DNA from 2 places in the Mucispirillum schaedleri ASF457 genome. Region 2 is predicted to be linked to the other one. Evidence: predicted binding sites of a transcription regulator. Region 2 holds the regulator's gene; the other holds the start of a gene.
The links. Region 2 encodes HrcA, which represses chaperone genes, less so after heat shock. Its sites were predicted from a motif close to TNTTAGCACTCNNNNNNNNNGAGTGCTAANA; they were not measured.
Positions count from the first base shown of each region.

Region 1: groES (co-chaperone GroES) is a predicted target of HrcA. The motif match lies at 7,888-7,918, and genes of this name have one in related genera.

Region 1 covers NZ_CP097562.1:1,224,261-1,240,021, forward strand. The annotation lists tRNA gene N508_RS05740 (tRNA-Lys) at 354-429, shown strand; tRNA gene N508_RS05745 (tRNA-Glu) at 446-520, shown strand; tRNA gene N508_RS05750 (tRNA-Val) at 532-604, shown strand; tRNA gene N508_RS05755 (tRNA-Asp) at 616-689, shown strand; gene N508_RS05760 (hypothetical protein) at 862-1,413, shown strand; gene N508_RS05765 (type I restriction-modification system subunit M) at 1,729-4,035, opposite strand; gene N508_RS05770 (hypothetical protein) at 4,265-4,480, opposite strand; gene N508_RS05775 (ABC-F family ATP-binding cassette domain-containing protein) at 4,571-6,421, shown strand; gene N508_RS05780 (hypothetical protein) at 6,436-7,128, shown strand; gene N508_RS05785 (JAB domain-containing protein) at 7,135-7,812, shown strand; gene groES (co-chaperone GroES) at 7,979-8,269, shown strand; gene groL (chaperonin GroEL) at 8,306-9,946, shown strand; gene N508_RS05800 (hypothetical protein) at 10,355-10,912, shown strand; gene N508_RS05805 (IS3 family transposase) at 10,843-11,739, shown strand; gene murI (glutamate racemase) at 11,867-12,637, opposite strand; gene N508_RS05815 (class I SAM-dependent RNA methyltransferase) at 12,868-14,013, shown strand; gene N508_RS05820 (hypothetical protein) at 14,015-14,482, shown strand; gene rdgB (RdgB/HAM1 family non-canonical purine NTP pyrophosphatase) at 14,486-15,061, shown strand; gene N508_RS05830 (transglycosylase domain-containing protein) at 15,058-15,761, shown strand, end outside.
Region 2 covers NZ_CP097562.1:1,949,734-1,965,494, forward strand. The annotation lists gene glpQ (glycerophosphodiester phosphodiesterase) at 1-530, shown strand, start outside; tRNA gene N508_RS09040 (tRNA-Ser) at 644-734, opposite strand; gene N508_RS09045 (hypothetical protein) at 816-1,010, opposite strand; gene N508_RS09050 (anaerobic C4-dicarboxylate transporter) at 1,144-2,472, opposite strand; gene N508_RS09055 (DMT family protein) at 2,878-3,231, shown strand; gene N508_RS09060 (EFR1 family ferrodoxin) at 3,224-4,006, opposite strand; gene hrcA (heat-inducible transcriptional repressor HrcA) at 4,194-5,249, shown strand; gene grpE (nucleotide exchange factor GrpE) at 5,249-5,854, shown strand; gene dnaK (molecular chaperone DnaK) at 5,897-7,819, shown strand; gene N508_RS09080 (TfoX/Sxy family DNA transformation protein) at 8,003-8,278, shown strand; gene dnaJ (molecular chaperone DnaJ) at 8,490-9,608, shown strand; gene N508_RS09090 (methionine synthase) at 9,971-13,324, opposite strand; gene N508_RS09095 (hypothetical protein) at 13,582-15,444, shown strand; gene N508_RS09100 (ABC transporter ATP-binding protein) at 15,446-15,761, shown strand, end outside.

The DNA.
Region 1 (15,761 bases), 730 kb from region 2:
GCTCAGGATAACCTGCAGCTTTCACTTTGCAGTCATTTTGAGCCTGATTTTACAGGCGAAAAATCTAGATTATTTATATTAAATTATTGCATAATATATTAAATTATCGTATTTTTTAGATACTTTGTCTATAAATCAAGCTCAGTATTATCTTATTTATTTTAAATTCTCTTAATAAATACTTTGAAAAAAATTTTTCTATATAGTAAATAAGAAAAGCATTTGATATATAAAGGTAAAATTGCCTGCTGATTTTTTTTGAAAAAATTTTAAAAAAGTTGTTGACTTTTATTTTTTACTCTGTTATATATTATTTCCACCCGAGAGTAGCCGAACTTGCTCGGGATAGTAAAGAGCCGTTAGCTCAGACGGTAGAGCAATTGCCTTTTAAGCAATGGGTCATTGGTTCGATCCCAATACGGCTCACCATTTACTTTTTATATACGACCCGTTCGTCTAGCTCGGCCTAGGACATCGGCCTTTCACGCCGACAACAGGGGTTCAAATCCCCTACGGGTCGCTTTACCAAACGGACGGTTAGCTCAGCTGGGAGAGCATCGGCCTTACAAGCCGAGGGTCACAGGTTCGATCCCTGTACTGTCCATTTTTTAGTATGGGGGCGTAGTTCAGTTGGTTAGAACGCTGGCCTGTCACGCCAGAGGTCGCGAGTTCGAGTCTCGTCGTCCCCGTTCCAAGCTCTGCTTATGCAGGGCTTTTTTTATATCTTTCTTTAGTTTTTTAGATTTTATCATCTGCATATAAAAATAAAATTAAAAACATATAAATTAGTATTTGAAATTATTTTACATTAATGTATAATAGTAGACGAAGCAGGTATTATTTTAATATTTGGAGATAAAGATGGCAGATAAACCAAAAGATGATGTTTATGTTGAAGAAGGTGAATTAAGAAAAATGCGCGATCCTAGGACTGGGCAGATAAAAGAAGTAGATTTAAGCCTGCCAGCATTATCAAGGACGATGGAAAATATCCGCAAAAGTGCAGAAATTATTAACCAGCCGAATGTCAGCTTTGATATGGCTATGGGAAGGTTTGAATACATTAAGGAATTAGTGCTTGATTCTGCACAATTTTCACCAAAGCTGCAAAATCTGCAAATTAAAATACTCAATAGAAATATTGAAATAGTAAAAAATATTGAAGAACTTGATGAAATAATAGCTCAGTTTGCTAAACAGCATTATATGAAAGAAGCAAAAAATATATTATCAAAAACAGACAGGAAGTCAGGCTTTCAACGGATTGATTCATTACAGCAGGCAATAGAGTTTCTTATGAAGGGCAAAAAACATGTTGGTGATGATGAAGAATATAATAAATACATAGTTTCATTAAGAAAAGAAATAATGGAACATCACAAATCAGCATCTGATTTAACAAGGGGAATATAATATATAAATTTCAGTTCTTGCATTACAGCGAAGTATCTAACAAAACAAACAGTTTAAATATATTATATACTGCTGTAATATACATAATTTAGATTTTTCGCCTTTAAAATCAGGCTCAAAATGACTGCTACACAAAATTTTTGTAAGTCCACTTTTAAGGCTTTATTTAGAATAAAGAAATCTTGACAAATGAATATATATTTTTATATTTATTATTAAACCTGAGTGTATACAGCTCTTAAATGGAAATGAAAAATAAAGCATACGGAAATATTGGTCTGTATGCTTTTTTGCAATAATATTAATATAGTATTTTTACAAACCATATTTTAGCTTTATGAATTTTTCCTGATATTTAACTAACTCTTTCATTTCATCTAATTCTTTTCTTGATAACTTTGGAAAAAACAACATTGTTTTGATATCTTTTTCTTTCACATCCAACATAATACTTCCTGTAGCAAGGGCTTCCATTTGAATAAGATATTGATTAGAAAAAAGAAATTTATAAAAAGACAGCCTTTTTGCTTCATCACTAATACTAATTTTATAGCATCCGTTTGTAATGATGGTATTAATTGTTTCATCATGTAAAATCATACAAAATTTATCAATACTTCCTTTAAGTTTACTTATAAATATATCATTTTTTTTGGCAGATAGCTTTGCTCTATTAGGTAAATCCCAACCATATAGTTTATTATTTAAAGAATAGTCTCCATTAGACATATTTGTAATATCAATATAACTATATATTGATGCATTGTCTATTTTATTAATACTCTTTTTGTTAGTAACAATACAATCATTCAATGTATAAAAATCTTTACTTTTTATTTGTTTGACAATATCAAGGTAGGAAGGTATATTCATTTCTGGACGAATAACAAAATCTTCAGATTTGATTTTATTATAAGGTATATAATTGTATGAAGCATTGTTTTTTTCTTTTTCAAAACCAACTAATGAATTGTCAAAGGCAAAATTCTTGAATTTTTTTGCAATATCATCTAGGTCAGAAAGAATTATTTTATTATTATTATCATCTAATAGATAGTGTCCATTATTATAATTTTTCTTATATATTTTTTCCAATTTTTTTGATTTATAGTTAAAGCCAATATTTATTGCAACATCTGTAAATATATTATATTTTTTTGGTATATTCTTATCTTTTTGTAGTATTAAAATGCCAACTTTAACACCTGTCTCTGCACCTTTAAATGTTCCCTCTGGAAGTGAAATATATGCTATAATTCGAGCTTTGGAAACAATAAATTGTCTTAAATTCTTATCGTCTTGTGGATTTGTCATATATCCATGTGGTAATATAATACATAAAATACCACCGTCAATTAATAGATTTAATGCTCTTTCAATAAATAATTTTCCTAGTTGTTTATATCCATATTGATTATATAAATCATATTTTTCACACACTTCATCAGAACCAGTAAAAATGGTTTTTGACCCAAATGGAGGGTTTGTAATAACGATATCAAACATATCATTATCTATATTATATTTTTCAATAGAATCATGCATATTGATATTTGTTCTACCATCTCCACTAATTATCATATTAAGATGGGCAACCTCTACTGCTTTTGAGCTAGAATCCCAATAATATATATTTTGTGATATTTTGTGATTTTTTTTCAAACAACCTACAAGAAAATCTCCACTGCCACCTGCAGGATCAATTATTTTTTTCATATTTGATATGTCTAATAGAGTTACAATAAAATCTACTATTGTAATTGGTGTATAAAACTGGTCAAGTTCTGTTTTTAATGTAGATTGTGCAAATCTCATAAATAATGTTTGCAAAATATCCTGTTGACTTTTTAATAATGAGTACTCTTGCAATAAAATAACAATTCTAATTAATATTTCATTAGAAATCTTAATAGTTTTAGATAAAGTAAGTTTTGAATAAAATTTTTTAGCATCTTCATATAGCTTTTCTATTTGCTTTACAGTATTATTGGAGTGTTGGAATGTTAAATATTTATTACTACCTTCATTTTGCTTTTCGTCATAATATTTGCATAGTATTATTTTAAATAATTCTTTATATTTTTCTTCTTTTGTTTTTCCTATATTATGCAATAATTGATCAAAAATACTAATCAATGCATTAATATTATCAATAGGTATAAGATTATTCCACACTAATGGTGTAGTATTAAAATTATAGCCATAATTTGGTAATTTGACTAAAGAAAACTCGGTTTTATAATTAGTGCTTTTAGTAAATAGAGCATTACTGACACCATCAAAATAAATTCCATAATTGCACTGTTGCTTTGTACACGCAGGGATTAACTGATTTTCAATAGCTTTTTCTTTATCTTTTGTATCTCTTTTAGTCTCTACAATAATATGAATTTTCTTTGAAGCTTTTGTTTCATAAACGACAATATCAGCTCTTAAATGGTTTCTGCCACTATTTCCTATATCCCAAACATTTGTTTCAAATTTTATACATTCCTTAGGATACCCCTTTGATAGCAAAAAAATAACACAATCAATTCGTATTTTTTCTTCTGAAAAATGTAAACCATCTTTTGATTTATCATTGGTATTTAGTATCCCACGAATAGGACAAGTCAGTTCCATAATTAACCCCATAATATATATCATATATTATATTATATTATACAAAAAGTCAATTCAATAAATTAAGTGATAATGGACTCCCTGCCTGTTTCTAAGCTGATTTGGCGGTTGCTTAATAAATGAAACAGGCAGAGGATAATTCCATTGTCGGAAGGATATTATTATGTTTATGCATTAAAACAATATGCTGACTTTTGAAAAATATTTGGCGGATATTAATCTTGTCGGTTTAAGCCATACTAACAGCTTGCAATCGTTCTAATGCCTCTTTCGAAATGATTACTTTATCCATAGACATTCCTGCGTCTTCTGAATTAGACTTACTGCTGTCTACTTTTTCTCCACGCAGAAGTTTTGAAAGTTCTGATACACTTTTTTCATTTTTACTTGCGGCAGTATATGCTGCATACTGGTTAGAATTAGAAATTAATAGAGAATCAGTCATTATAAACGCTCCTTTGCCACCCTGCTTGGCTTATGCAATACTTATAGCAAACATCGTGCCAAAAAAAATACTTGCCAAAATTACAAAAAAATGAAAAATACATTTATGATTAGTTTTGATAATGTTTCTAAAAGCTACGGCTCAAAAATTTTATTTGAAAATGTTACCTTTAATATTAATAAGGGTGAACGCATAGGTCTTGTTGGCAGAAATGGCAATGGCAAAACAACTCTTATGCGTATTATAACAGGGGAAGAAGAAGCAGACAGTGGCAAAATCTCTATTCCTAAAAATTATAAAATCGGCTTTTTAAAGCAGCATATTAAGTTTGCAAAAAATACAGTTATAGAAGAAGCTATGCTTGGACTTACTGATGAAGAAATCCATGATAAATGGAAAGCAGAAAAAATTCTTTTTGGTTTAGGCTTTAAAGAAGAAGATATGGAAAAGAGCCCGTCATCTTTTTCTGGTGGTTTTCAAGTGCGTCTGATGCTTGCTCAAACATTACTTGCAAACCCTGATTTATTACTGCTTGATGAACCTACAAACTATCTTGATATTGTATCTGTAAGGTGGCTTAAAGGTTTTTTAAATTTATGGAAAGGAGAGCTTTTACTTATTACTCATGACAGGCAGTTTATGGATGATATAATTAGCCATACAGCAGGCATTCACAGGGCAAAAGTGCGTAAAATAGAAGGTAGAACTGATAAATTTTATGAGCAGATAGCACGAGATGAAGAAATATATGAAAAAACACGGATAAATGATGAGCAGAAGCGTAAAGAGTTAGAACAGTATATTACAAGGTTTAGAGCAAAGGCACGGCTTGCAGGGCTTGTGCAAAGCCGTATAAAAACTCTTAATAAAATGGAGAAAAAGGATAAACTTGAAGCCATTAAAAACTTGGAATTTGCTTTTAAGTATAAGCCTATTGCATCAAAACAGATTATGCGTGCGGAAAATATTTCCTTTTCTTATGATGGTAGGAAATTTTTAATTAATGACTTATCTATAATAATAGGCAGTGAAGATAAAATAGCAGTGATTGGTAAAAATGGCAAGGGTAAATCTACTCTTTTAAAGGTGCTTGCAGGGATACTTCCAGCTTCAAGCGGAAATGTTATATATCATACAGGATGTGTGAAAGGTTATTATGAGCAGACAAATATTTCTTCTTTAAATCCAGATAACACTATAGAAGAAGAAATCCAGTCAGTTTCAGATACTTTTGATAGAACTTATGTTAGAAATATATGCGGAGCTATGCTCTTTGAGCAGGATGCAGCACTTAAAAAAATAAAAGTTCTTTCAGGCGGCGAAAAAAGCCGTGTTATGCTTGGTAAAATTATAGCAAGCCCGCAGAATGTTTTAATGCTTGATGAGCCAACAAACCATTTGGATATGGATGCATGTGATTCTTTAATAGAAGCAGTTGATAATTTTAATGGAGCTGTTATAATGGTAACTCATAATGAAATGTTCCTGCATGCACTTGCAAATAGATTAATAGTATTTCAGAATGAATATCCTTATGTATTTGAAGGCACTTATGAAGAGTTTTTAGAAAAAGAAGGCTGGCAGGAAGAAAATACAGCTAAATTAAAGGAAGCAAAAACAAAACTGAATAAGAAAGATGCCAGAAAATTAAGAAGTGAGATAATATCAGAAAAAAATAAAGTATTGAAGCCATTAGAACAGCTTGTGGAAAAGCTGGAAAATGATATAAGCACTTATGAAAATGAAGTAGCAGAATTAAATAGATTATTAATTGAAGCATCAACTAATAATGATGGACTTTTGATTGGAGAATATGGTAAAAGATTAGCAGAACTTAATAAAATGATAGAAAATGCTTTTACTGAGCTTGATAGTGCTGTTACAGAGCTGGAAACAAAACAGCAGGAATATGAAAATAAATTAAACCAAATAGAAGAATAAAAAGGATGGGTAATATGAAAAAAATTTTTCTTACATTGTTCTGTATGCTTATTGCAGTGCAGGCTTTTGCACAAGCTGCAGCAGAAGATAATAAAGGGGAAGCAGCACAACAAGAACAGTCAAGTGATTTCAAAACTGATTCAAAAGGCAAGCCGGATTTTAATAAGAAAAAAATCTCACTTGACAGAGTTGATGAAAAAAAATGGTCGCTTCGTATAGGCTATAATTACTTTATGCCTGACAGCAAGTATTTAACAATGTTTCAAAACAAACTAAAAATTGGCGGAGCATACGATTTTAACAAAAATGTTCAATTACAGGCTTTTCTGTCGTATGCAGATGGCAAAAAAAGTTTTGATATAGATGGTGTGTCTACTCAGTTTAAAGGGACAGTATATAATATTGGAGTGCTTGCAACAGGTTTATATCCGATAGAATTATCTGTTGGCTCTGTTGCACCTTTTGCCAGCATTGGTGCTGTTTATACTTTTGGAAACTTAAATACAGTTTATCAAAATGGCATAGAAAATAAGCAGAATTTGTCTGGCGGTGGCATACTTGCTCAGGCAGGTCTGCAATACAGTTATCATATATTAGCATTCAGGGTATATGGTGAATATTTATATGATTTTACACCGATGAAAAATCCATATATTTCTTCATTATCTGGTTTTAGTATTGGAGCAGAGCTGGGTATTAAATTTTAACATACTATGGATAATAAAAAGCCTCACTATCAAGGTCATAGACAGCGACTGAAAAAGAAGTTTGATGAAGCACCATCAGTTTTAGCTGATTATGAAATATTAGAATTAATACTTGGTTACTGTATACCTAGAAAGGATGTGAAGCCGCTTGCGAAAGAAATGCTTATGCAGGCAGGCTCTATTGGCAATATTTTTAATATTAACTTCCAGCAGTTTGATGGTGCAGGAAAAGAAACAGAAAGATTTTTTAGGATAGCTGCTGAATTTTATAACAGGATAGAAAACTCATATTGTGAAACAAAGCAGTCGCTTTCTAGTCCGGAGCAGATATACAGGCTTTTAAAATATCATATCGGGTTTGCAGAAAATGAAAATTTTGCAGTAATCCTATTAAACAGTAAAGGTTTCCTTATTGATAAGAAAATAATGACAGAGGGTGTTGTAAATAATGCGATAGTATACCCTAGACAGATAGCAGAATATGCACTGAAAAATAAGGCAGTAAGTGTTGTTATCGCACATAACCACCCGTCAGGAGACAGCAGCCCGTCTAGAAAAGATATAGAGCTTACAAATATAGTAGCAGAATCGCTTTCCACTCTTGGCATTAAGCTGAGAGACCATATAATAGTATGCAAAAATGAATATTCAAGCCTTTATGACTTAGGATATATAAAAAACTAGATGATTTTTGCAGAAAATTTGTAAATTTTTTTATAATTTTGAAATTTCCACTTGCTTTTTTTTATATCATTGTAATATTAGCACTCATAAAAAGTGAGTGCTAATTAAAAGCAGCACTAAATTATTAAAACATAATTAATATATATACAGGAGGCTCAGAGGTATAATGGCTAAAATCCAACCTTTACAAGACAGAGTAATTGTTAAACGCTTTGAAAGCGAAGAAAAAACTGCATCAGGTATTTTTATCCCTGATTCTGCAAAAGAAAAACCACAGGAAGGTGAAGTAGTTGCAGTTGGTGCAGGTAAATATTTAGATAATGGTAATGTTATAAAACCAACAGTAAAAACAGGGGATAAAGTTCTTTTCAGTAAATATGCTGGAACAGAAGTTAAAATAGAGGGTGTTGACCTGCTTATTATGAGAGAAGATGATATATTAGGTATCATTGGATAATAATTAATTAAAAAACTATTTAGGAGATTACAAAAAATGGCTAAAAATATTACATTCAGTGAAGATGCTCGTCAGGCTATTATGCGTGGTGTTGACCAGCTTGCAAATGCAGTTAAAGTTACACTTGGACCAAAAGGAAGAAATGTTGTTATAGAAAAAAAATTCGGCACACCATTAATCACTAAAGATGGTGTTAGTGTTGCAAAAGAAGTGGAACTTGCAGACGCTCTTGAAAATATTGGTGCTCAAATGGTTAAAGAAGTTGCATCTAAAACTAACGATGTAGCAGGTGACGGCACTACTACTGCAACAGTGCTTGCTCAATATATTTATAGAGATGGTATGAAAAATGTTGTAGCTGGTGCTAACCCTATGGAAATCAAAAGAGGTATAGATAAAGCGGTTGAAGCAGTTATTGCAGAACTCCAAAAAATTTCAAAAGTAGTAAGCACTAATAAAGAAATTGAACAAGTTGGCTCAATTTCAGCTAATAATGATAGTGAAATTGGTGGTATCATTGCAAAAGCAATGGATAAAGTTGGTAAAGACGGTGTTATCACTATTGAAGAAAACAAATCTATGGAAACAGTTTTAGATGTTGTTGAAGGTATGCAGTTTGACAGAGGCTATCTCTCTCCATATTTTGTAAATAACCCAGATACTATGGAAGCAGTTGTTGAAAATGCTTACATTATTATCCATGAGAAAAAAATCTCTAATATGAAAGATATTCTTCCAGTATTAGAAAAACTTGCAAAAGTAAATGCTCCATTTGTTATTATAGCAGAAGATATTGAAGGTGAAGCACTTGCAACACTTGTATTAAATAAACTTCGCGGCACATTAAACTGTGTGGCTGTAAAAGCTCCTGGCTTTGGCGACAGAAGAAAAGAAATGCTTAAAGATATTGCAGTATTAACTGGCGGTCAGGTTATTACTGATGATTTAGGTATTAAAATAGATAGTGTTGAACTTGAAGATTTAGGCAGAGCAAAAAAAGTTGTTATTGATAAAGATAACACAACAATTGTTGAAGGAGCAGGTAATACTGACGATATTAAAGCAAGAGTTACTCAAATCAAAAAACAAATTGAAGATACTACAAGTGACTATGACAGAGAAAAACTTCAAGAACGCCTTGCTAAATTAATTGGTGGTGTAGCAGTTATTAAAGTTGGTGCTGCAACAGAAACTGAAATGAAAGAGAAAAAACATAGAGTGGAAGATGCTCTTGCAGCTACAAAAGCAGCTGTTGAAGAAGGCATTGTTCCTGGAGGCGGTGTTGCATTAGTAAGAACTGTTTCAGCTCTTAAAAATATAAAAGTTTCTCAAGAACAGCAGGTTGGTGTAAATATTATTGCAAGAGCTTTAGAATATCCATTACGCCAGATTGTTGAAAATGCAGGACTTGAATCAAGTGTTATTGTCAATAAAATCAAAGCAAGCAAAAATGTTAACTATGGTTTTAATGCTTATACAGAAAACTATGAAGATATGATGGCTGCAGGTGTTATTGACCCAACTAAAGTTACTCGTTCAGCATTACAAAATGCTGCATCAGTTGCTGGTCTTATGATTACAACAGAAGCAGTTATCACTGAAATTAAAGAAAAAGCAGCTCCAGCAGTTCCTGATATGGGAGGCATGGGCGGTATGGGTGGAATGGGTATGATGTAATTAGGTAAAACCTATTTATCATATTCATACATTAAATACATATAAAATAATAAAAATATCCGCCGTATTAAAATACGGCGGTTTTTTTGTATTATATAAAATATTAATTAAATTATAAGATTTTTAGATAATATCTTAAAAATTTCGCGATTTTAAGCATAAAAAATCTTTATTGGTTTATTTTCTATTTGCAATATAAATAATTTAGGTTTTTTGCTGCCAAAACAAGTTCATCTACCACTCACTTTCATACGGCTCGTTATAAGCCTGCTTCCGTGTCTTACTGAGCCTAAAAGGCGAAGTATCTAAAACTAGATACTTTAAATACATTATGCACTGCTGTAATATATATAATTTAGATTTTTGAACTTACCCGAAAAAGTTGTACTAGCCATATAAGGAGTGTATATGGCAAGAAAATACAGCTATGAGTTTAAGAAATATCTAGTAACAGTCATAGAAAATGGAATAATGAGTGCCAGTGAATTATCAAGATGCTGTAAAATTCATAAAGGAGTAATATGTAATATCTATAACAGATATAAGCATTCAGGCGAATCAAGTTTACATCATAGCTTTACCCGCAATGAATATAGTAGAGATTTTAAATTAAATGTGTTAACTTATAAGGCATCAAATAATTTAAGTTATGAGCAGACAGCACTATATTTTAATATACCATCAGCATCAGTAATATATGACTGGAATAAGTTTTGCAGTAAGTTTATTGGAGATAATATGTCAGATAAGAATATCCCGAACAGTAAAAAGAGTAAACACTCAAACTCTACTGATATTAAACTCACTAAATCAGATGATAGTGAAGAAGTAAGACAATTAAAAGAGAGAATATCAGAGCTTGAAAAAGAGCTTTATTACAAGTCAGCGGAGAATGCATATTTAAAAAAGCTGGAAGCCTTAATGCAGTCAAAGGAACAGAGAGTTCAACAGAAAAAGCACAAATAATAACTGCATTAAGGCTGTATTACAGTTTGGATATCCTGTTGTCTGTGAGTAATATGAAAAGAAGCACTTACTATTATAATGTTAAAAAGCCTGCTGCATTAGATAAATATGCAGAAGTCAAGGCATATATATTAGAAATATATGAAAAATCTAACAAGACTTACGGCTATCCAAGAATAACAAAGGCATTAGAGAAACTGGGTTATACTTATGACAGGAAGACAGTGTATAAATTGATGAAAGAACTAAAAATTTCATCACTAATCAGGGTTAAGAAAAGGTATAAACAAGGCAGAGTAAGTCATATATGCAGCAATAAATTAAACAGAGCCTTTACAAGTGAGAAACCATGTTTAAAATGGGTAACAGATGTGGCAGAGATAAAAATTAATAATGAAAAGGTGTATTTATCAGCAATAATGGATTTGTATAACAGAGAAATAACAGCATACAGTGTAAGCAAATATAATAATGAAGAAATGGTAATAGATAATTTAAAACAGGCAATAGATAAAACAAAAGATACAACAGGGTTAATGATACATTCAGACCAGGGTATATTATATCAGGCTAATCAATTTAGAAAGTTATTAAAGGAAAATAATATAGAGCAGAGTATGTCAAGGCGTGGCAACTGCTATGATAATGCTGTTATGGAAAGTTTCTTTGCTACTTTAAAATGTGAATTGGTTTATATTAACAAATTCAAAAATATAGAACAGTTTAAATATGAACTTGAAAAATATATTGATTTCTATAATAATTACAGAATAAAAGCTAATGGACTTACACCTTTACAGGAAAAAGAAATTTATTTAGTGGCTTAGTTCAAAATTTTTGGGTAAGTTCAATCAGGCTCAAAATGACTTATATGGCAAAATTTTTGGATAAACTTAAAGATTACTGCATATTTTATATTCCAGATGTTTCACTTTACAGGCTCAGGATGACATGTTACTTATTAATATCAACTACCTGCACAGGCACATTGCCAACAAGAATATTTTTAAGAGATAAAAATGCAGGTGTATCATCTGTTACAAGCACTTCTCTAAGACCTTTTTCTGTATCTGATAAATTTAATTTTTTAATATCTTCTATAATATAGTGAGTGCTGTCTACAATAGAAACATTAGGCAGATATTTTGCAATTAAATCTTTTAATACTGGGTAATGAGTGCAGCCTAAAATTACAGTGTCTATGCCAGTTTCTGCAATATTTTTAAGTGTTTCTTCTACAACTGTTTCTGCCATCTTGCCAGAAATAACAGCTTCCTCCACAAGCGGCACAAAAAGCGGGCATGCCTGCTGATAAACCTGAGCATCAGGCAGTATTTCTTTTATTGCATGGATATATGATTTACTGTTGACTGTCGCATGAGTGCCAAGCACACCAATTTTTTTATTTTTAGTTAAATCTACGGCATATTTTGCACCCGGTTTAATAACACCTAAAACAGGGATATTTAATGAGTTGTCTAAATCAGGAATAGCATGTGAAGAAATAGTGTTGCAGGCAGCGATTAATGCAGAAATATTATACTTTTCTTTTAAAAAAGAGGCACACTCTACACTGTAACGGATAATAGTTTCTTTTGAACGGTTGCCATAAGGCACTCTTGCTACATCGCCAAGATATATTAAATCCTGCTTTTTAAAATATGCTGCTACTGCTTTATATACTGTTAAGCCGCCTATACCTGAATCATATATGCCTATTGCCATAATATCTCCTAAACTATTTATATTATATTTATTACGGAAATGCAATAAAAATACCATAATCATCATTATACATTATTTTTTACAATTATAGCATTAAAATTTGCCAAAAGTATATATTTTTGAATAATTATTTTTGGGTTGTAACAGAGTTTCTTATTGTAAAATATACTATACATCTTTAAAAAAATTCTTTATATTAATTGACTATGAAAAAGGAAATTATAAAAAATTTGGAAATAACAGATACAGCTTATGGTGGAGCTGGTGTTGGCAGAAGTGAAAGCGGGCAGGTAATATTTGTGCAGAAAACTGTGGAAGGCGATATAGTAGAAGCAGAAATATTTGATGATAAAAAAAGTTTTGCTTTTGCACGCCTTATTAAAATAGTTAAGCCATCACATTTGAGAGTTAAACCATTATGCTCTGCAGCTGATATATGTGGCGGCTGTTCTTTTGCTCATATTGATTATGAAGCACAAAAAAATATAAAAAAACACATAGTATTAAACCAGTTTAGAAAATATAAGCATAATATGCCTGAAATAAAAATTGTGGAAAGCAGCAGTAAAGAATACAGGCTGAGAGCAACAGCAAGAAGCAGAAATGGCAAAATTGGTTTTTTTGAGCATGGCACAAATAAACTTGTTATGGCAGAAAAATGTCCTGTAATTAAAGAAAGTCTTTATAAGAAAATGAAAGAATTTGCAGAGATTAATAACTTATCTGGTGAAATATATGCAATAGAAAATGATGAGGGGTTATCGCTTGCAGATATAAGGGCAGAAAGTATTGATTATAAACATATAGGCAGTTTTGAAGGGGTATGTATAAATAATAAAAAATATGGTTGTTCAAATATAGCTTTTAATACAGCTTATGGAGCCGTGCAGGTTACACACAAATCATTTTTTCAGGCAAATAGGTATTTACTAAATGATTTTCAAGAGTATGCTTCAAGTCTTGTATCAAATAGTTTAGATATTGTGGAGCTTTATGCTGGTTCTGGTTTTTTTACATGTGCATTAATGGCAAAAGGCAGAGTGGAAGCATGTGAATATGAGCAGGTTTCAGCAAATTTAGGCAGGCAGTCAGGTTATAATATAAAAATCAGTGACAGCGGCATATTTTTATCAAAAATCAAAAAATGTGACTGCATTTTTTTAGACCCGCCTAGAAATGGTGCAGATAAAAAAGTAATAGAACACATAAAAAGATTACATCCTTATGAGATAATATATGTTTCATGCAACCCGATTACTCTTGCCCGCGATATAATAAGGCTTGAAGAAAAATATAAAATAACTGATTTTACACTATATGATATGTATCCTGATACTTATCATATAGAAAGTGTTGTAAGGCTTCAAAGGATATAGTATGAAAATAACTGTAAATTATATAAGCAATGTATTTTTAGCTGTTATTTTAGCAGTTATTCCATATACTGCATTGATTAAATTATTTATTAAAAATAATGATACACCATTTTTAAATGTTGAAATGGTTTTAATTATTATATTAAATATTATAGTATATATTTCAGCTGTTACAGGTCTTGAAACAGCAGAAAATAAAGCAAAGGAAAATGGTATAAAAACTCATCTTTCGGCGGCTCTGTTTATCCTTATGGTGCTGCCTGTAATATTAAAATATATTATAGGCATGATGATTGCTGTAATACCAGAATTAATACATTATAACATTACAAGGGCAGATGATGTTATATTGATTATATATACAATTATTCTTTTAACTGCATTTTTTAAATATTCACATAAAGCAGGATATTTTTTAACACCGCTTTTAATTTATCATATATATTCAGCTTTTCAGTATACGGGGTAAACTATGGTTTTATATGTAGCAACAAAAAATCAAGGGAAAATAAAAGAAATAAATAAAATTATGGAACGAGCAGATATTATATGCAAATCTTTTCCTGATATGGAAGATGTGGAAGAAACAGGTAATACTTTTGAAGAAAATGCAAAAATTAAGGCTGATTTTTTATCTTCTAAGTTAAAAGATGAATATGTAATAGCAGATGATTCAGGCTTATCAGTTGATGCTTTAAATGGAGCACCGGGCATTTATTCTGCTAGATATTCAGGCACTCATGGTGATGATAAAGCCAATAATATAAAGATATTAAAGGAAATGCAGGAGAAAAAAGACAGGAAATGCAGGTTTATTTGCGCAATAGCTCTGTCAAAAAATGGTAAAACTGTTAAAACATTTCATGGAGAGCTTGAAGGTGAAGTAGGGTATGAAGAAAGGGGTGAAAATGGTTTTGGGTATGACAGCATATTTTTACTGCCAAATGGAAAAACTACAGCAGAAATAGAACATAATGAAAAAAATAAAATAAGCCACAGATATAAAGCATTAGAAAAATTAAGAGATTATCTGAATAAAGTAATATGAAAAAATTAATTGCAGTTTTTATTATTTTGTTTGTTTTGCAGCTTGCAGCAGGTCTTGCTTTATATATTCATTCAGAAGTTGAATATATAAAAGTATATGTGCCTGAAACAGATAATATTGCTGCATATAATGATACAATAGCTTTTACTGTTTACGGGCAGAATGATTTTGTAATGTATCAAAAATATTATGTCAGGCAGGAAAAGCTCCGTGGCGATTATGATATATCTCAGATTATGCCAATGGTGGAAATCCTGATAAATGAAAGATATAATACAGTAAAAGAGCAGGGTATAGAAAGGTGGAAAAAGATAATATTAAATTATCAGGGCATAGAGCCGTTCTCTCTGGAAGCTGCTGCATATCTTCATTATACAGATATGCTTATATCTAAAAGCAGGCTTTCCGGTTTTAAAAAAGAGCTTTTACGCTGGTATACTATTGATAAGCTGCATAACCAATACAGCAGAGTAGGAATTACCAAGCTTTTTTTAGACAGTTCTAACTATGCAGAAAATATTTATGGAATAGCTGCAGCATCAAAATATTATTTTAATAAAGATATAAAAGAAATCAACTATTTACAGACTGCTTTTTTATTATCTGTAATATCTTTTTCAAATAAACATTATGACCCTGTAAAAGATTATCAGGAGTTAGACAGGAAAGCACGCAGTATTTTAAATAAACTTTATCAGCA
Region 2 (15,761 bases):
TTTCTAAAGCCACATTAGAAGTGTTGAAAAAATACGGCTATACAACAAAAGATAGTAATGTATATTTTCAAACATTTGATTTTCCTGATTTAGTGTATGTAAGAGAAAAATTAATGCCTGAAATGGATATGGATTTAAAAACAGTTATGCTTTTTGCAGAAAATTCATGGAATGAAACATACGAAAAAACAGATGACGGTTTATGGGTGCCGTTTGATTTTGATAAACTTAGAACTCCTGACGGTATGGCACTTGTTGCTAAATTTGCAGATGGTGCAGGTCCAAGTAATGATATGGTTATAGATAAAACATTATCTAAAAAAGGAAATATTGTTATAACTGATTTTGTAAAACTTGCTCATGATAATAATATGGTTGTTCATCCATATACAGCTAGAAAAGATAAACTGCCAGCTTATGTTGATAATATAGACGAGCTTTATGAAGCAATATTATATCAGGCAGGGGCTGATGGGTTGTTTACAGATTTCCCTGATTTAGGGCTTAATTTCGTAAAAAATCATAAATAAAGAAAATATACTTTAATATTATACAGGCAGGTTAATTTATCTGCCTGTTTTTTAAAGGCGAAAAATCTAAATTATTTATTATTACAGCATTGATATATAAGAAGAATATATTACGGAGAGAGAGGGATTCGAACCCTCGATACCGGTTTCCCAGTATACTCGCTTAGCAGGCGAGCGCCTTCGACCATACTCGGCCATCTCTCCATCATATTATATTAGAGATAATTATATACTTGAATTATTTTATAATGTCAAATAAAAAATACATTTTTTACAAAAAAGCTGTTAAGTATGTTTTATTTGTGTTTCTATGCCATTCTGCTGTGCAAACATTACTCCTCTGCCACACATTGGTGCTGAAAGCTCGCATCTTCTTGAGCATAGTGGGCAGTTGGTTGGTGCACTGCTTAAAATAGTATCTGATTTTTCTTCCTTTTTATGCTGCTCTTCCAGCTCTTTAAAATATTTATCCATATCCATACAAATACCCTTTAATATAATAAGTGTAGTGAAAAACTAATATATAAATTTTTTGATTTTTGCAAGAAAAGATTTAGTGATTAATATAAAAACTACAAAAAAGCTCCAGTTTTTATCTGGAGCTTTATATATTTTAGTAAATAAAATTTGCCAGAAGATAGCCTATAATAGTGGAAACTGTAACAGAAATCAAGCCAGGTATCATAAATGAGTGGTTTAAAAGATATTTACCAATAACCGTTGTACCAGACCGGTCAAAATTGACCGTTGCAATATCTGATGGATAGTTTGGTATGAAGAAGTAACCATAAACTGATGGAAGAACACCTAAAAGAACATACCAAGGTATACCTAAATCATAAGCCAGTGGCATAATTGCAAGAACAACACCACCTTGAGTATTAATTAATACTGATACTGCAAAAAGAACGAATGCGATTGCCCAAGGGTATGCATTAACTATATCTTTCATAGCTGTCATCATTTCTCCTTTATATGCTGCAAAATAAGTATCTGAAAGCCATGCAATACCATAAATTGCAACTACCGCAACCATACCAGCCTGCCATACTGAGCCTGAAACAACTTTTTTCGGCTCTGCTTTACATGTAAGAATCATCAAACCTGCAACTGTAAGCATAACTATTTGAATAACTAAATTCATTTTTAATGGTTTGCCATCATAATGTGGCAAAAGTGCTGGGAATGTTGCAAGTATTACAATTACTGCAAGTGCTGTTAAAAACAGTAATACTGAAGCTTTTGCAGTTGCAGGAAGTTTTTTATCAAGAGTAGTTGCTGTTGAACCAAACATATATTCTTTTAACTCAGGGTCAGCAAGTCTTGCCTGATATTTAGGGTCTTTGTCTAAATCAAGACCTCTTTTAGATGAAAACAATGCAGCTGCAAAAATGCCACATAAACATGCAGGAATGGTTATCATTAATACCTGCGGAATAGTCAGTCCAAGTTCTGGCATTTTAGTATTAGTAATAGTGACAAACGATACAACTGCTGCAGCAATAGGTGAGCATGTGATACCAACTTGTGATGCAACAGATGCAACAGCACATGGTCTTTCAGGTCTAATTCCTTTTTTTAAAGAAATATCTGCAATGATTGGCATAAGTGTATAAACTACATGACCTGTGCCAACTAAAACTGTTAAAAAGAATGTGCAGAAAGGGGCATAAAAAGTAATTCTTTCAGGATGGGCTCTTAAGAATTTTTCTGTTATTTGTATCATAAAGTCCATTCCCCCTCCCGCCTGTAATACACCTGCACAGGTAACAGCTGCAATAATAATATATATAACATCTGTTGGTGGTGTGCCAGGTTTTAAGCCAAAAGCAAAAACTAAAACAGCTAAACCAATACCTGAAATAACACCAAGTGCAATGCTGCCATAGCGGGAGCCTACATACAATGCTAGTAAAACGATTAATAACTGAACAATAATCATCTTATCCTCCATATAAGTATTTTTAAAAAAGATATATTAATAAAATGCTAAAATCAAGCATAACATATCTTTAAAGTAAAAATTTTTTATAAAAATAAAATTATGTTTTATAAAAAATATGGTTTAGCTCCCTTTTTGAGTTATTTCTTACTTTTGTAGTTTCAATAGTTTACTATATTTAAAAAATATTATGTATTATAAACTTTTATAAAATAATATATTGTTTTATCTATATATATCTTTCTAGCAGCATCTGTAATATAAAAAGCAATATGAATATTATTGGTTACATTTTTTAATATTATCTATCTTGACAGTTAGTAGAGAAGGGAGTAAATTTAGCTGGATATTTTTCAAATAAATAGAATGTCAGGCTGTATTTTATTCTAATTTTATGGGGTTTTTATGCACTATTTACATATTCATTCTGGTGTTGTAACTGTATGTATGCTTATTCTATCAAATGTTTTTATGACATTTGCATGGTATGCTCATTTAAAAAATCTGTCATCTATGCCTTGGTTTGGTGCAGCTCTTGCAAGCTGGGGGATAGCTTTTTTTGAATATATGATACAGGTGCCTGCAAATAGAATTGGATATACAGTTTTTACTCTGCCACAGCTTAAAATTATGCAGGAAGTTATAGCATTAGGTGTATTTATTCCTTTTGTTACATTATATATGGGTAAGCCTTTGAATTTAAACTTTTTATGGGCTTCTCTATGCCTTTTAGGTGCAGTATATTTTATGTTTAAATGATTTGATATACTTCTCGCAGAGTTTTTACAGGTGTTTTATCTCTGCTTAATGAAAGTGCATTTTTAGGACAGTGATGAATGCACCTGTAACAGTTTTCACATCTTGCTTTAATAAAGGCAGGGTAGTTTTCCTTATTTTTATAAAGAGCATGATGTGGGCAGTCATTTATACATTTGTCGCATTTTACACATTTATCTTGATGAATGTATATATTAAAGGTCATAAGATGTCCAATAAGTTTGTTTGGTGCATTAAAAATAGATGATATTTTAAAATGTGGGATATATCCTGTATATTCTTCATTAATTATAGATACAAATTTGTTACAATCTGCATTTATTTTTTCATATATATTTTTTTCAAATTCAAAAAATCTTTTAATAAATGGAGTAATAAGAGTGCCGTCGCTTGCAGGGCTTCTGTATGCTGTATCATATATTGTTATTATATTTTTTTCTCTTATTATTTTTGCAGTAATTCTATTTGTATTGCATGACCATAATGAATAAGAATTAAAAACCATTGTAGGTTTAGTATTTATAAGTTTTGACAGTTTTTGAAAAAATGAAATTAATGTAAGGCATGGGGCACAGTGATAACATGGAGTCCCTATAATTAAAGCATCATAATTATTAATATTTTCTTCTAAATCATTTTCCATTGAATGAATATATGCTGAACAGCCTGTTATATTATTAATGCAGGTTTGCATATATTTTATAGAATTAAGTGTTGCTCCAGCACCAGAGAAATATAAAATCAGAATTTTTTTCATAATAACATACTTTTATATTATATTATAATGACAGTCAATATAAATCAATAATACTACACATTTATATTATTGTGGAATTGTATAGAATATAATTTTTTTTAAAAAAACTCTTGACACTTTTCACTGTGATTACTAAATTAGTTCTAGCACTCAATGATTGTGAGTGCTAACAAATGAGGTATAATAAATGGATATGCGTTTCTTAAATGAGCGTGAAGAGCTTGTTTTAAGGACAATAATTGATGAATATGTAGATACCAGTGAGCCTGTTGGTTCTCGTAATGTTTCAAAAGTAGGACCTTTAAAAATGTCCCCTGCTACTATAAGAAATATTATGAGTGATTTGGTAGAAAAGGGTTTTATTGCTCAGCCTCATACATCAGCTGGCAGGGTGCCAACAGACAGCGGATATAGATACTATATTGATAAATTTGTAAAAATACAAAATATATCAGAAAATTTTATAGAAAATATTTACAGGGAAATGAGTATTGACCCAGTGAATGTGATGAATCTTTTTCGTCATTTTTCTAAAAAAATGGGGGATATGACACATGCTGTTGGGTTTGTAGTATCCCCTAAAATGAATACTATAAACTTAAAACATATAGAGTTTATAAGAATAAATCGGGAAACAGTGCTTGCTGTGATTGTTTCAAAAACAGGCATGGTGCAGAATGTGCTGCTGAGAGTTGATAATAGTATTAAAGATAATGACCTTGTGCGAATGAGTAATTTTATAAACAGTAATTATGAAGGAGCAAATCTTTATGAAGTGCAGCGTATGCTTTTACAGGAGCTGCAGGCAGCAGAAGGCGAAATAAGGCGTCTTGCAGAACAGGCTGTTAAATTAAGCGAGGCAGTAGTTAAAAGCCCAGTATTTGATGAAGAATTTATTTTTGAAGGCACAAAAAATATTATAGATATACCAGAGCTTAGGCAGAATGGCAAATTAACTGATGTATTGCGGGCTTTTGAAGAAAAAAGCCATATCTGTGCTCTGCTTGAGAGCTGTATGAAAGAAGACAGTGTGCAGATATTTATAGGTTCGGAAATAGGGCTTAATCATACAGATGAGCTTGGGATGGTTATAAAACCATACCACAGGGGCGGAAATATAGTAGGAACAATGGGTGTGATAGGTCCCAAAAGAATGAAATATTCACAAGTAGTTTCTATTGTAGATTATTCCTCAAAAATAATATCAAAAATGCTTAATGAATACTACGAGGGAGATAAGTAATGAGCGAAGAAAACAAAGAAAATATGCAGCAGAACGAGGGAGTAAAAATTAATATAAAATCACCGGAAGCAGAAGTTGCTGAAAATGCTGAAGAATTGCAGGAAGCAGAAAATCAGGCAGAAGAAACAGATATGGGCGGCGGTGAAATTGGCATATTAAAAAAACAGGTGGAAAATTTAGAAAATATATTAAAAGAAAAAAATGAAGAAATTCTTCGCCGTGCTGCTGATTTAGATAATTACAGAAAAAGGCTTACAAAAGAAACTGAAGATAAAGTCCGCTTTGCTAATCAGGCAGTTGTAAAAGACTTTCTGCCTGTTATTGATAATATAGAGATGGCTTTGCAGCATACTGAGGAAGGCTCACCTTTAAGAGAAGGGATAATGCTTACTATCAAATCATTTAAAGATGTGTTAAGCCGCCACGGTGTCACTGAAATAAACTCAGAAATTGGCACAGTTTTTGACCCGGCAGTTCATGAAGCAATAATGATGGATAATTTAGCAGAATATGAAAATAATACTGTAACTTTATGTGTTCAAAAGGGGTATATATTAAATGACAGAGTAATACGCCCTGCAAAAGTGAAAGTAAATAAAATATAAATATAATAAATATATAACAGTTAAAGCTGTTTTGGAGGAACAATGGCTCAAGGAAAAGTTATAGGTATTGACTTAGGAACAACTAACTCAGTTGTTTCTGTAATGGAAAATGGTCAGCCTAAAGTTATAGTAAATGCAGAAGGTATGACAACAACACCATCTATAGTAGGGTTTACAGATGGGGACAGACTTGTTGGTATACTTGCTAAGCGTCAGGCAGTAACTAACCCTGAAAATACAATTTTTAGTATTAAAAGATTAATAGGCAGAAAAGCAGATTCAGCTGAAACTGCAAATGCAAAAAAACACCTGCCATATAAAATAGTGCCAGCAGATAACGGCGATGCATGGGTAGAAATTAAAGGCAAAAAATATGCTCCACAGGAAATATCTGCAATGATATTACAGAAATTAAAACAAACTGCAGAAGATTATCTTGGCGAAACTGTTACAGATGCAGTAATTACAGTTCCTGCATATTTTAATGATGCACAGCGTCAGGCAACAAAAGATGCCGGTAAAATTGCAGGCTTAAATGTTCAGCGTATTATCAATGAACCAACAGCAGCAGCACTTGCTTATGGTTTAGAGAGAAAAGGCGAAGAAAAAATAGTTGTATATGATTTAGGTGGCGGAACATTTGATGTATCTATCCTTGAACTTGGCGATGGTGTATTTGAAGTTAAAGCTACAAATGGCGATACTTTCTTAGGTGGTGATGATTTTGATGAAAGAATAGTTAAATGGTTATGCGAAGAGTTTATGAAAGACAACGGCATAGACTTAGCTAATGATAAAATGGCTCTTCAAAGGTTAAAAGAAGCTGCTGAAAAAGCAAAACATGAGCTTTCTGGCACAACTGAAACTGAAATCAATCTGCCATATATTACAGCAGACCAAACAGGACCTAAACACTTAGTTAAAAAATTAAGCAGGGCAAAATTTGAAGCATTAGTTTCTGATTTAGTTGAAAAAACATTAGAACCATGCAAAAAAGCTTTAAATGATGCAGGGCTTACAACTTCTGATATTAATGAAGTTATACTTGTTGGTGGTATGACTCGTATGCCGCTTGTGCAGCAGAAAGTAAAAGAATTTTTTGGCAAAGAGCCGCATAAAGGTATCAACCCTGATGAAGTTGTTGCAATAGGTGCAGCAGTGCAGGGCGGTGTATTAATGGGAGATGTTAAAGATGTGCTTCTTCTTGATGTAACTCCGCTTTCATTAGGTATTGAAACTATGGGCGGTGTAATGAATAAAATCATTATGAGAAATACAACAATACCTGCAAAAAAAAGCCAGATATATACAACTGCTGCTGATAACCAGCCGTCAGTTACTATTCAGGTGCTTCAAGGCGAAAGGGAAATGGCAAGTGATAATAAACTTATAGGTCAGTTTGATTTATCAGGCATTGCACCGGCTCCAAGAGGTGTGCCTCAAATTGAAGTTACTTTTGATATAGATGCAAACGGTATATTACATGTTTCTGCAAAAGATAAAGGCACTGGCAAAGAGCAGTCTATTGTTATTAAAGATTCTTCAGGTTTATCAGAAGATGAAATTGATAGAATGGTGCATGATGCAGAAGCCCATGCAGAAGATGATAAACGCAAAAAAGAATTAGCAGATGTAAGAAATCAGGCTGATACTCTAGTATATACTACTGAAAAATCATTAAAAGAGCATGGTGATAAACTTGAAGCTGCTGTAAAAGAAAACATTGAAAAAGAAATGGAAAATTTAAAACAAAAATTAACCAGTGAAAATGTTGGCGAAATAAAAGAAGGTATTGATAAACTTTCAGCTGCAGCACAAAAGCTGGCAGAAGTTTTATATGCTCAAAATAATCAGAGTGGCGATGCTTCTCAGGCTGGCAGTGCTTATGCTCAGGAAGAAACAGCTAAAAAAGATGAAAATGTGGTAGATGCTGATTTTGAAGAAGTAAAAGACGATAAAAAATAAGCATAAATATAAAATACAGGCGTTCTCAAATTAATCTTTGGGAACGCTTTTTAATTTATCCAAATAGATAAAGCCACGAAAATTAGTATAAACCTATATAAAATTTTAGATAAGCTTTTTTTTTTATTGCTTATGCATAATAAATATTTTATAATATGCTAAAATATTTAAGGCAGGTATATTATGGCATCACTTACTTCTATGAAAAATATAGGCAAAAATATTGCAAAAAAACTTTCAACAGTAGGTATCAATACTTCTGAAGAACTTATTGAAATAGGCTCTAAACGGGCATTTAAAAGAATGAAAGAAGTATATCCAAAAATCTGCTCTGTTTATATATATACTCTTGAAGGTGCCATAACTGATACAGATTATAATAAACTGCCTGAAAATACTAAAAAAGAATTAAAAGCTTACAGTGATTCTTTAAAATTTGAATTACACCAAAATATATAAATATTTCTAAATTAATATATCAAAATCTTTATAATAATACCTAATATGCTTTAATAACTATATCATGAAGTTGTTTAAAAAATGATAGTAACTAAGAATGGAAAGGCAGCAAAAAGTCATAAAAAATAATGAAAAACTTATTATTTTTGCTTGCAAAATCATATATAAAATATTAAAGTAATCATTCAAAAAATTTTAAGGACGGATAAAGTTGGCTAGAGATTATTATGAAATATTAGGTGTGGAACGCACTGCAACAGATGTTGAAATAAAAAAAGCATATAGAAAATTAGCATTACAGTATCATCCTGATAAAAACCCTGATGATAAAGAAGCTGCTGAAAAATTTAGAGAAGCTGCTGAGGCATATAGTGTGCTTTCAGACCCAGATAAGAAAAACCAGTATGATACTTATGGCAGGGTAATGGATGACAGTATGGGCGGTTTCAGTTCTACTGGCAGTGTATTTGATGATTTACTAGGAGATGTTTTTGGTGAGTTTTTTGGAACATCTTCTTCACGACGCTCACGGAACAGACCAACTAAGGGTCAGTCTATAGAAATGTATCAAGAGCTTACATTTGAAGAATCAGTTTTTGGGGTAGAAAAAGAATTAACTATTAAAAAACGAGAAAACTGTAAAAGATGTGATGGCACAGGTGCTGAACCCGGTGGTATGAAAACCTGCGAAAAATGTAATGGTCAGGGCGTATTTACCCAAAGAAATGGTATATTTGCAGTGCGTTCAACATGCCCAGCATGTAACGGAAGTGGTCAGGTTATAAAAGAAACCTGCACAGAATGTAAAGGTAAAGGCAGCCATACAATAGAAAAACAAATAAAAGTAAAAATTCCTGCCGGCATTGATGATGGTATGATTATGCGTGTTAGTGGTGAAGGTAATGCAGGAAGCCATGGCGGACCTTCTGGCGATTTACTTTTGCATATTAAGGTAAAAGAGCATAAAATATTTAAGCGTGTAGATAATGACCTGCATTTAATGCTGCCTGTTACTGTTTTTGATGCTGTATTAGGCAACGAGTTTGAAATAGAATTAATAGATGGCTCAAAAGAAACAATAAAAGTTAAGCCGGGCACTCAGGTAGGCGAACGGATAACATTAAAAGGAAAGGGTGTGCCTTCTGTTAAAGGCTATAATGTAGGTAATATGTATGTAGATTTGCAGATACTTATACCGACTAACCTTTCAAAAGAGCAGAAAGAAGTTTTAGAAAAAATGAGAGAAGAAGCCAAAGAAAATGATATGTTTGGCTCTAAATTAAAAAATATATTAGAAAGATTTAAAGAGTTTATAAAAGGCTCAAAATAGATTTATCAAAAAATATTTATCCCTTAACTTGTAAAAGTTAAGGGATTTTTTAACTATTTATTTATAAATAGTTGTAATTACTCAAAAATTTTTATTACATTCATTTTAAGTTTGATTTTGAAAGCGAAGTATCTAAATTATCTTACTTTTTAGATACTTCGCCTTTGGCTCAGCATGACCTACAGCTTTCACAATATAAGTCATTTTGGGCCTGATTTTACAGGCAAAAAATCTAAATGATATATATTACAGCAGTGCATAATATATTTAAAATATCTATTTTTAGATACTTTGCCCTATGACATGAAAGAAGGTTCAGTATGAACTTATCCAAAAAATATTGGTATGCCTATATACACAAATTAATACTTAATATTTGGATGATGTATAATAAAAGCAGATGTAGAATATTCTGGGTGCATTTGGTGAGACTGGCTTAATGTAACCCCTATCCTTTCACTTTGCAGCATATTTGCAATAATAGTATTGTTTTCAATATCAGGGCACAGCGGATATCCAAAGCTGAACCGTTTGCTTCTGTATTTTCCTGCAACTGCATTTTCTGGGGTGTCACTGCTTTTATCAATAAGATTTAATTCTTTTCTTATTATCCTGTGGGTATATTCTGCCAGACTTTCAGTAAGTTCAGTAAAAAGTCCATGAGCCATATAGTAGTTTTTATAATCATTATTTTTAAAAAGCTCTGCACAATACTGGGCTGGTTTTTCCCCTAATGTTACAATCTGTATAGGAAGAACATCATAATATTCTTCACTGTTTGAAATATAGTCAGCAAGGCAGTATTTTGGCACAGCTTTACTGTCTGGGAAATTAAAAGTATGGAGCAAAGCATCATCTTTTGAATAAACTTCAATAGAGTTATTTATACTTCTGCATTTAAAATATCCATATATTGCTTTTGGTGAAACAGCATTTTTATTAGTAATATTTTTAAATAAACTTTTAAGCTCATGCATAGCTGTTTCATTTATTAAAAATTCATATTCTTCGCAGCTTAAATCTCTTTTCTTATAGCCCCATATATTTGAGAATAAAAAGTTTTTGTTAAGATATTTATACACATCAAAAATATTTGCATCAATAACTTTTGTGCCGTAAAATGGTGGTGTTGGTATATCTTTTTTATCAAGTTTTAATATATCTGCTCTTTCTTCTTTTTTAACATTAAATTCTTCTATAATTTCTATAACTGGTTTTTTGTTTTCACTTTTTACTGCTGCTTTTTTAGAGCCATCCATTGCAGCAATATTATCAAAAGCATCTTTGCAGTAAAAAACTTTATATGGCATAATTTCAGCACAGCTTTCGTTTACAAATTTAGAATTTAAGGCTGCACCGCCAAGCATAATTTTTATATCAGGCAGTTCTTTTGCAATTTCTTTTATATTTTCTTTCATAATAAGTGTAGATTTTACAAGCAGTCCGCTCATACCAATAGCTTTGGCACCTGTTTCTTTTGCTTTTTGTATCATTTGGGCAGCTGGCACCTTTATACCAAGGTTATGCACTTTAAAGCCGTTATTACTCATAATAATATCTACTAAATTTTTACCAATATCATGCACATCGCCTGCTACTGTTGCAATAACTATTTCGCCTTTTGATGCTCCAGCTGATTTTTCAAGATAAGGCTCTAATATAGAGACTGCTGCTTTCATAGTTTCTGCAGATTTTAATACAAAAGGCAGGAGCATTTTTCCTTCGCCAAACATATCTCCAACCTGCTGCATTGCAGGAAAAAGTATGTTGTTAATAATATCTTCTGCCTTATGGCTTTCCAAAAGAGATGAAATTATGGTTTCAAGCTCAGTTTTATCGCCTTTTATAATTTTTAAAGGAAGTATTTCAAAAGGCGGCAAATCTTTATTTATTTCATCAGTTTCTACTTTTGCATTTGCAAAATGTTCTATAAAATTAGGCAGTGCATTATCACGGGCATATATTAAATCAAGGCAGTAATCTACATCATCTTGTGACATACTTGCAATAGGTGTTAATTTAGATGCATGAACTATTGCTGTATCAAGCCCGGCTTTTACTGCTTCATGTAAAAATACAGAGTTTAATATCTGCCTTGAAGCAGGGGATAAGCCAAAAGATACATTGCTTACTCCAAGAGTAGTTTTTACACCTTTTAGATTTTCTTTAATCATTTTAACTGCTTTTAATGTTTCTAGTGCTGCATTAGTTAAAGTAACATCTCCTGAACCAATAGAAAATGTAAGAGTATCTATTATTAAATCTTCTGCCCTGAATTTATACTCATGGACCCATACATCATAAAGTCTTTTAGCTATTTGAAACTTTTTATCAGCTGTTGCAGCCATACCATCTTCATCAATAGTTAGAGCTACAACACATGCGGGGTGTTCTTTTACAATATCAAGCATTTTATATAGTTTTGTGCCGCCATCTTCAAAATTGACTGAGTTAATAATAGGTTTTCCAGAATATCTTTCAAGGCTTGCTTTAACAGTTTTCGGGTCAGTAGAATCTATTACAAGGGGTGCCATAAGCAGAGAATTTAATACAGGCACAATTTTTTTATAGTCTTCTATTTCATCTCTTGAAGCATAAGCAAGTGATAAATCTATAAAATGGGCACTATCTTCTTGATTTTTGCACAGGGCTGTTATTCCATCAATATCTTCTGCTAAAAGCATTTCTCTAAATGCTTTTGAACCTGTTGCATTTGCTCTTTCACCAATCATGGCTGGTTTTGGGTTCTGCTCTAATGCGACAGCAGTAAAAAGGCTGGCAGCTTCTCCATAATATGGTTTTTCTTCTCTTTTTGGCACTGGTCTGTCTTTTGCCATTTCACTTAACATTTTTATATGTGTTTTATCTGTTCCACAGCAGCCGCCTGCCATAGATACTGGATATTTATCCATTATACTTTTCATAATGGCAGTAAACTTTTCGTCATTCATAGGGTATATAGTTTTGCCATCAATAGTTTCAGGCATACCAGCATTAGGCGATATATAAATATTTCCCTGCCATATATTAGATAATGAAGCAACAGCAGGCTCCATCATATCAGGACCCATTGCACAGTTAAGCCCAAGAGCAAATATCGGCATGCCTGCCATAACTGCGGAAATCGCAGAAATATCTGAGCCAGTTAAAAGTATATAGTTATTTTCAACAGTAAATGATACAAGTATTGGCGTATCCGTATTTTTACGCCTGTTAGCTTCAGTGCATGCATTAACAGCAGCTTTTAACTGTAAAATATCCTGTGCAGTTTCTATATTATATAAATCCACATCAACACATTCTGCCTGCTGCAAATACTGCTCATAAAGATACTGGTAGCTGGTATGTCCTAAACTTGCAAGTTTTGTTCCCGGCCCCATTGATAATGAAACAAAAGTATTTTTTCTGCCAGCAGCTGCACGCCTTGCAATCTCAACTGCTTCCCTGTTTATTTCAACAACTTTGTCTTCTAAGCCATATTCTGATAAAACAGAAGCAATAGCTCCAAATGTATTTGTAACAGCAACATTTGCACCAGCATCAAAATAGCCTTTATGTATGTCATATATAATTTCAGGATAAGAAATACACAAAAACTCATTGCAGCCATTTTTACCCTGCCATTTATTTTCATCAATATTTATTTTTTGGATAGATGTTCCCATAGCACCATCAAAGACAACTATGTTGTTTTTTGCAAACTCTTTTAATGACACAGCTATACCCTCATGTAAATAATTGTTTAACTATATATAAAAATAAGATTTTTGCAAGAACATATTGTGTTATAAGGCAATTTTTCAAATATACTTATTCTCATTAACAAATACTGCAAACTTATTAAAGATTATTTAAAAATACAGCATTATACATATATTTTTTGCAGAATTTTATATTTTTATAATAATATATTGCAGTGGTATTAAATTTTATATATAATCTTTACAGTCCAATATGACAAGGAGAGCCTTTTTTGGTTACGGATTTGAAAGAAACTGCATCAATAAATTATACACAAAAGGTTTTTTTAAAACACAGCTTTTTTAATACAATTATAATATTTAAACTCGTTGTAAAAGATTTTCTAAAATATTTTTTATTCAAAATCAAGCCGTTTTCAAGATATGAAGCTTGGTGTTATTTTACTGCAAGTGCTACTATATTATTTTTTACAGGTTCTGTATTAATTCTTATCAGCTTTGCTGTTCCAGTTATTTCACCTATTGCAGAGTTTATTTTTTATGTATGTGTAATTATTTCTGCTTTAATGTCGCTGCGTGTATTTGCTGGCAGGCTTATAAATGCAAAAGATTATGTTGATTATGTAAGCCTTATACCAAATAAACAGAAGTTATTTGATAAACTTGAAAAATTTTTCCTTAATATTTTTTTCAGCATTTCTTTATTTTATACGGCAGCTTTTTTAAAAATTATTCTTTTATCTATATATTTATTTGGGCATTTTTTTTATGGTGCAGGAAGAATAGAGCTTGTTGATGAGCTTTATAAAATAACATTTATTGATTTTACTGTATTTGCACTTAAAGCTATGGGTGCTGTTTATTTTGTATTTTTTATTTCTCCATCTGTTCACAGGTTTGATTATTTAGAAAAAAGTGGTGTAGAGTATTTTACTGTTTCTAAATATTATACATGGTATTCAAAAGAGTATATTGTAGATTATTTATCTTTATTATCTAGTTTATTTGTTGTTATATCCATAGGTTATATTTTTATTGTAGGCTATTCTTTGCTGCTGCATATAGTTATATGTATAGCTGTTATTGTGCAGAGTGCGGCTCTAATGTTTTCAGGCAGATTTTTATCTGCTGTTATGGGTTTAGGAAGTATACTGGTTATTATATATGCAAATGCAGTAGTTGTTTTTCATGGTTTTGAATATATTTTTATATCATATGATGCAGTATATTTTATGATTAATTATTATAAAATCTCTATTGCCATGATTTTTTTTGGTATGCTTTATATTACCACATTTGACAGAGATATAATAAAAATACTTGCAGTTATTAGTTTTTTCTTATCAGCTTTATTTGTGTTTGAAGATATTTCTGCATTTAAAGGTTTAATAGTTTATGATGTCAGCTCATTTAATATAACTTTTTATGCTTTTATTGAGCTGGTATCTATTTTTATATTTTTAAGCAGGGTTGCATATAATAAAGGCACTTATCAGTCTGATAAAAAATATGCTGCAATGCTTTGGTATGATTTTAGAGAAATAGTTAATTTTATAAAGCTGAAACACATATATATGGTATTATATTATTCATCAATAGCTATGGTTATATATTCATTATTCATGTGGCTTCTTCCTTTTGTATTTAATATAACAGCTTATAAGCAGATAGATGAAGATATTATGACAACTTTCTTAAATTTAAAGCATATAATAGCTTTTTATGTTTTTTTAGGTCTTTTTCTGCTTTTTAAAAACTACAATGATGTATTCCCTATGTTTATTATTTCCGCAGTTATACTTGGAGAAATATATATATTACTTTTTAATTCTATGAATATACTGATTACAGATTTAAGAATATATCCTGTTGAATATGTTTATGTATTTTTATATACAGTAATGTTTGTGATTGCTGTATGTATTAATAGATATAATAATTATATAGCAGCTGGATTTTCTCTATCAATTATATTAGTTTTAATAACAGTTTTAGATATTTTATTTAATGAAGGTTTTAAAACTAATATATTTGTATATAATTTATTTTTCTTTACTTTAATTATAAGCAATTTGTTTGTAGTAATAGGCACTTATAAGAAAATAAAGGAAGAAAAAAGGATGGAGTTAGAATAATATGCAAAATAATAGTATTTTATCTCTTGAAAATGTAAGTAAATATTTTTATACATCGTCTAATTTTTTTCGTAAAAATGAATATTTTGCAGCACTTAATAATGTTTCATTAAATATAGCTTCTGGCTCATCTCTTGGCATAGTTGGAGAATCTGGCAGTGGCAAAACAACTATTGCAAGGCTTATGTGCAGCATATATAAGGCAGATAAAGGTAAAGTGCTATACTGCGGCAAAGATATATCAGCTTTATCAAAAGCAGATAGGCAGGAATATACAAAAAATGTGCAGATGGTTTTTCAAGACCCTAATAATACAC